Regions from separate parts of the Exiguobacterium sp. R-39 genome, predicted to be linked through region 2. Evidence: riboswitches for the same ligand, from Rfam matches in the RefSeq annotation. Region 2 holds a riboswitch; each other region holds the start of a gene.
What was found. Region 2 has a riboswitch for S-adenosylmethionine ahead of ACP26N_RS14340 (alpha/beta hydrolase). Riboswitches for the same ligand answer to the same signal wherever they lie in the genome.

Region 1: another riboswitch for S-adenosylmethionine. It lies ahead of ACP26N_RS13500 (methionine ABC transporter ATP-binding protein); the one in region 2 lies ahead of ACP26N_RS14340 (alpha/beta hydrolase).
Region 3: another riboswitch for S-adenosylmethionine. It lies ahead of metK (methionine adenosyltransferase); the one in region 2 lies ahead of ACP26N_RS14340 (alpha/beta hydrolase).

Annotation. Positions count from the first base shown of each region.
Region 1 is NZ_CP187965.1:2,576,868-2,579,134, forward strand. It holds gene ACP26N_RS13495 (aminotransferase class I/II-fold pyridoxal phosphate-dependent enzyme) at 1-529, shown strand, start outside; SAM riboswitch class I at 592-695, shown strand; gene ACP26N_RS13500 (methionine ABC transporter ATP-binding protein) at 779-1,792, shown strand; gene ACP26N_RS13505 (methionine ABC transporter permease) at 1,782-2,267, shown strand, end outside.
Region 2 is NZ_CP187965.1:2,760,188-2,762,454, reverse strand. It holds gene ACP26N_RS14345 (thymidine kinase) at 1-412, shown strand, start outside; gene ACP26N_RS14340 (alpha/beta hydrolase) at 480-1,238, opposite strand; SAM riboswitch class I at 1,301-1,404, opposite strand; SAM riboswitch class I at 1,654-1,757, shown strand; gene ACP26N_RS14335 (methionine ABC transporter ATP-binding protein) at 1,844-2,267, shown strand, end outside.
Region 3 is NZ_CP187965.1:2,330,314-2,332,580, reverse strand. It holds gene pckA (phosphoenolpyruvate carboxykinase (ATP)) at 1-352, opposite strand, end outside; SAM riboswitch class I at 585-711, shown strand; gene metK (methionine adenosyltransferase) at 839-2,047, shown strand; gene ACP26N_RS12245 (GNAT family N-acetyltransferase) at 2,185-2,267, shown strand, end outside.

The sequences.
Region 1 (2,267 bases), 180 kb from region 2:
CAGTTTCCTCCAGACGGAAGGCGCAAAAGACGTCGGAATCGAACTGTTTTCATTATCGAAACGTTTTAACATGTCCGGTTTCCGAATCGCCTTCGCCATCGGGAATCCGTCCGTCATCGCAAGTATCGAGACGTACCAGGAACACTTATACGTCAGTGCTTTCACACCGATTCAACAGGCAGCAACCGTCGCTCTTTCAAGCGATCAGACGTGTGTCCGCGAACTGAGCGCTCTGTATGAAGCGCGGCGTGATGCCTTGTTCGGCAAGTTACAGGAAATCAGTTGGGACGGACCGATCCCGGGCGGTTCGTTCTTCGTCTGGTTGCCGGTCCCGTCCGGCTACACGTCCCAAAGCTTTACCGATCACCTGCTCGACGAAGCGCATGTCGCCGTTACACCGGGACATTTCTTCGGCGAATACGGGGAAGGTTACGTCCGGATCAGCCTGATTGCTGACGCCGAACGACTCGTCGAAGCAGCTGAACGGATTGGTCAATTGAATCTGTTTCGCCAGACCGTTGCGGAATAATTCTGAAAAAACGTTTGACAAATGGGAATGATTTCCGTTACAGTAAGTCCCAACAGCATATCTACTTATCGAGAGCGACCGAGGGATTAGGCCCAACGACGTCCGGCAACCACCTTTAAGGAACGGTGCCACATCCTACAGAATGTTTCATTCTGAGAGATAAGTTACGAAATCTTACACTTCGTCGCTTTTTTCTGGTTGCTCTTAACTGGAAAAAGGCGATTTTTTTGTATAGGGAGGAAACGACAGATGATTGAATTTAAAGGGATCACTAAACGGTTCGTTCGTGACCGGACACCCATTTTTGCCTTACGTGACGTCAATTTAACGATTCAGCAAGGTGAAATCTTTGGCATCATCGGTGAATCCGGTGCCGGAAAAAGCACCCTGCTCCGTCTGATCAACGGACTGGAGACACCGACACAAGGAACAGTTAAAGTATCGGGCACTAATCTGTCCGGCCTCTCCAAAGGCAGCTTACGTGAACTGCGTTTGAACATCGGGATGATCTTTCAACACTTCCAATTGATTCAATCCCGGAACGTCGCCGATAATATCGCCTTCGCCTTAAAGGCTGCCGGCGTCAAACGGACTGACTTCCCGCAACGGATCAAAGAGCTCGTCTCCCTGGTCGGACTCGAAGGCTTCGAGACGAATTTCCCGAGTCAGCTCAGCGGCGGTCAAAAGCAACGGGTCGGGATTGCCCGCGCCCTTGCGAATAATCCGAGTGTCCTGTTATGTGACGAAGCGACGTCCGCTCTTGATCCGGTCACGACGCTGCAAATTCTCGAACTGCTGAAAGACTTGAATGAACGGCTTGGCCTGACGATCATTCTCATTACCCATGAAATCGATGTCGTCAAACAGATCTGTCACCGGGTTGCCGTCATGGCGCAAGGTGAAGTCGTTGAAGTCGCCCGTACATACGACCTGTTCAGTCAGCCGGCACATGATGTCACGAAACATTATGTCGATACGGCACTCCAGATCGAGTTACCGGAACGGATCTTGCGAACGACACCGGGAAAAATTATCCGCCTGCAATTCACAGGTGAAAAGACCGGTGAAAGTACGTTATCGGAAGCAATTAAACAGTTTGATATTTCCGTCAGCATCCTCCACGGTAAGGTCGACTATATCCAGAACGTCGCTTTCGGAGTGCTGATTGTCAGTTTGACCGGTCCGACCCTTCACGTGAACCGCTCCTTGACGTGGCTCGAAGAACAACTTCACACGCTTGAGGTGATCCAGGATGTGGCTTGAACGGATTGAAACCATGTTACCGGATCTTGCGAAAGCGTTAGCGGAAACGGCTTTGATGGTCGGAATCTCACTCGGCTTCGCCCTCATCATCGGGATTCCACTCGGGATCTTACTGTTCATCACGGACCGGGGACTATTTTTCCAAAACGTCGTCGTTCGCAGCATCTTGGACTTTTTCGTTAATATCGTCCGTTCGTTACCGTTCATCATCCTGCTCGTCGCGTTGATTCCGCTGACACAACTGTTACTCGATAATACAATTGGACCGACTGCTGCTTCCGTCAGCCTGAGTGTCGCCGCCATTCCGTTTCTCGCCCGACTGGTCGAGACATCGCTCCGTGAGATTCCACCGGGATTAATCGAAGCAGCAGAAGCCTGTGGTGCGACACCGTTTCGGATCATCATCAGTGCACTCTTACCGGAAGCCCTTCCCGGCATCATTCAAGCCGTCACTTTGACGACCATCAGTCTGATC
Region 2 (2,267 bases):
GACGAGCCGTGATGTCTATGCAGCAGTGGCGGAAGAGACGCAAATCGTCGCGATTGACGAAGTTCAATTTTTTGACGATGAGATTGTCGCAGTCATCGAAGCACTGGCTCAAGATGGCAAACGCGTTATTTGTGCGGGACTCGATCAGGATTTTCGGGCCGAGCCATTCGGCAAGATGCCTGAATTACTGGCACGTGCGGAATTCGTGACGAAATTACAGGCGATTTGTCTGTCATGCGGAGATCCGGCGTCACGGACACAACGATTGATTGACGGGAAGCCGGCAAACTACAATGATCCAATCATTCTCGTCGGGGCGTCTGAATCCTATGAACCGCGTTGCCGTCATTGTCATCAAGTTCCGGGCAAACCGCAACCGTTACAGGAATGGAAAAAACAACAGCAAAATTGAGAATAGACGATTTGAAAAAGCGAACGATTCTTTGGCCTCACGGCCGGGAATCGTTCGCTTTTTTTTATCAACCGGTTCGTGTCAACCGGCTGAACTGTTCGATGAATTGTAAGGTCTCACGGACAATCGTCTTTTGATCATGGTCAAGCGTCGCGACATGGTACGAGTCGAGCAGACAATAACTGCGTTTATCTGTTGCCCCAATCGTCCGGTACAAATAATCGGAACAGGCCGGCGGGACGACGTGATCCTCAGCAGAATATAAAATAAGTGTCGGAATTTGAATCGTCGCTAAGTGTAGTCGCGTGTCATCAATGAGTCGTAACAGTTCTGAAGCACAAACTGCGGGGACAAGATCATAGATGATTTCAAAAGCGGTCTGCTTGATATCAGGGGTGCTTTCCGGCAGATAGACCGGACAATCGGTGAAGGATAAGGCTTCGTAAGCAGGGACGGACAAGGCGGCATTGATCGTGATGATTCCTGCAATCGGGAGACCTTCAGCGGCAAGTGACAGGGCAAGTGTCGCCCCCATCGATTGTCCGACGATGAAGATCGATTCGCACCGTCCGGCTAACTGTTCGAAGCCGTCACGCAAGCTCTGTTTCCAGTCATCTGCCGTCGTCGCTTCGAATTCCAGGACATCGGTCCCATGACCGTGCAGGCGAGGGGCATAGACGGAGAAACCTTGTTCTGCGAACTGTTCTCCTACAGCCCGAACGCTTTGCGGCGTTGCGTTAAAACCATGACAGAGCAAAATGCCGACGGATCCGCGTCCTAAGGAAAAGGCTTCGGCACCCGGTATAACAGGATAAACCATACTCATCATCTCGTCCTCCATTTCAAAAATAAAAACCCGTTTGGCTTTGGACGCAAACGAGTTTCTCGTGTGTATCATCCAAAGCAACCGCTTTGCTGGTCGGAGCACCTTGCATAACAGCAGGTTGCCGTGGAGTCCTAGAGCCAGGTCTCTCGTCCACTCTTGATATATCGTATAGGAATTGTCGGATTAATCATTGAGAAGATGATAGCATTGGCGGAAATGAATTGTCAAACTCTCTTGAACAGGCGTCAAAATTCAGACAACGATCCAGTTTGTCCCGGGACAACAATCGATATGGGTCATATGGTTTATTTTTGAAAATATGGTTGACCTTTAAAAGATCTTTCTGTAGTGTAAAAATTAGTTTTACGACATAAGTTCAACCGGCAACAACACACATACGAATTTCATACCGCAACACTTATCCAGAGAGGTGGAGGGACTGGCCCTACGAAACCTCGGCAACAGACTCATTATGAGCACTGTGCCAATTCCATCAGACAATTGTCTGAGAGATGAGTCGAGTGGATTCTGCCATTGTGCGGATCCAGGTCTCTTCTTGTTTCTTAAGAAGAGACCTTTTTTGTATTTTAAAGGGGGAACAAGTGGTGATTACATTCAAAAATGTAAAAAAAATCTATGAAACAAAGGAACAATCGATTGCTGCGCTGAACGGGGTCGATCTCGAAATCCGAAAGGGAGAAATCTTCGGTGTCATCGGTTTCAGTGGAGCCGGTAAAAGTTCCTTATTACGATGCGTCAACCTGCTTGAACGGCCGACATCGGGCAGTGTGACGGTCGATGGCCAAGATTTGACGACGCTCTCGGCGAAACAGTTACGGGAAGCCAAACAACACATCGGGATGATTTTTCAGCACTTCAATCTGCTGGATTCGAATACGGTTTTTGCGAACGTCGCAAAACCCCTTGTCTTAAAGGGCGTCAAAAAAGACGAGGTCCATCGGCGGGTCAATGAACTGCTGGATTTCGTCGACTTGGCGGATAAGGCCGATCATTACCCGGATCAGTTAT
Region 3 (2,267 bases), 430 kb from region 2:
GAAGGGTGAAATGCGTATCGGCACCAGCAGCAGCTTCTGTGTAGTAAAGTTGATCTGCTTCGTTCATATAACGAAGAACTTTTTGTAACAGTTGCTCGAATTTGTCCGATTCCATTGGTTGATTGACATGACCCCAATCGATATGCATCTCACACGATTGATCACGGACGATGAACTTGTCTTTCGGTGAACGACCTGTAAATTTCCCCGTTTCTACAGACAAAGCACCATTTTCTGCAAGAACTCCTTCTTTGTTGCGAATCGCATGTTCGACTAGTTCAGCAACTGACAGTTGTTTGAACACATGCTCCTTCTTGAGTAGCTCTTCGATATTCAGGACCGTCATCGGCATCCTGACCCCACCTTTCCCCTACGTTGGTTTTAGCTCTACTATTAGTATGACACATTTATTATATATGACATACTAATGACAGGGCAATCATTTTCCTGCGCTGATTTCTATTTATCTGGAAACGCTTTCAGCATTAACAGTTTAACATCTCTTCCGAAATTTTTCGACTAGAAATTAAAACGTTGCTTGACAGAGTGAGCACAAGTTTATATCATGTAATTCGTAACGGATACTCTTATTCTGAGCAGGTGGAGGGAACAAGGCCCGAAGAAACCCGGCAACCGTCTTATATTAATTTCATCATTAATGTAGGAAAAGGTGCTCTCCTGAAGCGAAGTAAACACTTCGAACGATAAGAGGGTAAAGGAAGAACGCACAACCTTTCCCTGACCATTTTTGGACATGGAAAGGTTTTTTTCATTTTACCGTCCCACTCAACTAGGGGAAATGAGTACACCGTCAAATTCTTTTTTGGGAGGGTCAAACATGACAAACCTTAATCGCCGACTATTTACGTCGGAATCAGTAACTGAAGGTCACCCGGATAAAATCTGTGACCAGATTTCGGATTCAATTTTGGATGCAATTCTTGCAGCCGATCCAAACGCACGTGTTGCGGCAGAAACTTCTGTCACGACAGGACTCGTATTAGTAGCTGGAGAAATCACGACATCAACTTACGTGGATATCCCGAAAGTCGTTCGTGAAACTATTCGTGAAATCGGCTATACACGCGCTAAATACGGTTTCGATGCAGACACTTGTGCTGTATTGACATCAATCGATGAGCAGTCAGCAGACATCGCTCTCGGTGTGGACCAAGCGCTTGAAGCACGCGAAGGAAACATGTCCGATGAAGAAATCGATGCGATCGGAGCAGGAGACCAAGGTCTGATGTTCGGTTATGCAACGAAAGAAACACCGGAACTCATGCCACTTCCAATCTCGCTTTCACACAAACTGGCTCGTCGTTTGGCAGAGGTCCGCAAAACGGGGCAACTCGATTACCTCCGTCCGGATGGTAAAACGCAAGTTACGGTTGAATACAACGAGAACAATGAACCTGTTCGCGTCGATACAATCGTCATCTCGACACAACATGCAGAAGAAGTGACGCTTGAGCAAATTCAAGCTGATCTGAAAGAACATGTCATCGCACCGGTCATCCCGGCAGAGTACATCGATGCAGACACAAAATTCTTCATCAACCCGACTGGTCGTTTCGTCATCGGCGGACCACAAGGAGATGCAGGGTTGACAGGTCGTAAAATCATCGTTGATACGTATGGCGGATATGCACGTCACGGCGGTGGAGCGTTCTCTGGTAAAGATCCAACGAAAGTCGACCGTTCAGCTGCTTACGCAGCACGTTATGTCGCGAAAAACCTGGTTGCATCTGGTCTTGCGGACAAAGCAGAAGTTCAACTTGCTTACGCAATCGGTGTGGCGCACCCGGTTTCAATCGCAGTCGATACGTTCGGTACAGGAAAACTTCCTGAAGCGCAACTCGTTGAATTAATCGCAGAAAACTTTGATCTCCGTCCTGCAGGGATCATCAAGATGCTTGATCTCCGCCGTCCGATTTATCGTCAGACAGCAGCTTATGGTCACTTCGGTCGTACAGACATCGAATTACCATGGGAGCAAACAGATAAAGCCGCTACTCTTGAAGAGCAGGCAAAACGTTTCGCATAATCCTGAGTTCAGAAACTCCCTTTTAAGGGTGTTTCTGAACTTTTTTTGTTTCTCCGGAACTTTGCAGGGAAACGACTGAAATTTCTAGAAAAGGGTAAAAGAACATGAGCCTGTAAAAGGAAAAGGGGGATTTCGGTATGGAGATACGCGAAGCAGTTCCGGCTGATGCAGCACGCATTCATGATATTGCGCTCACGTCCTGGATGGACACATATGAGGA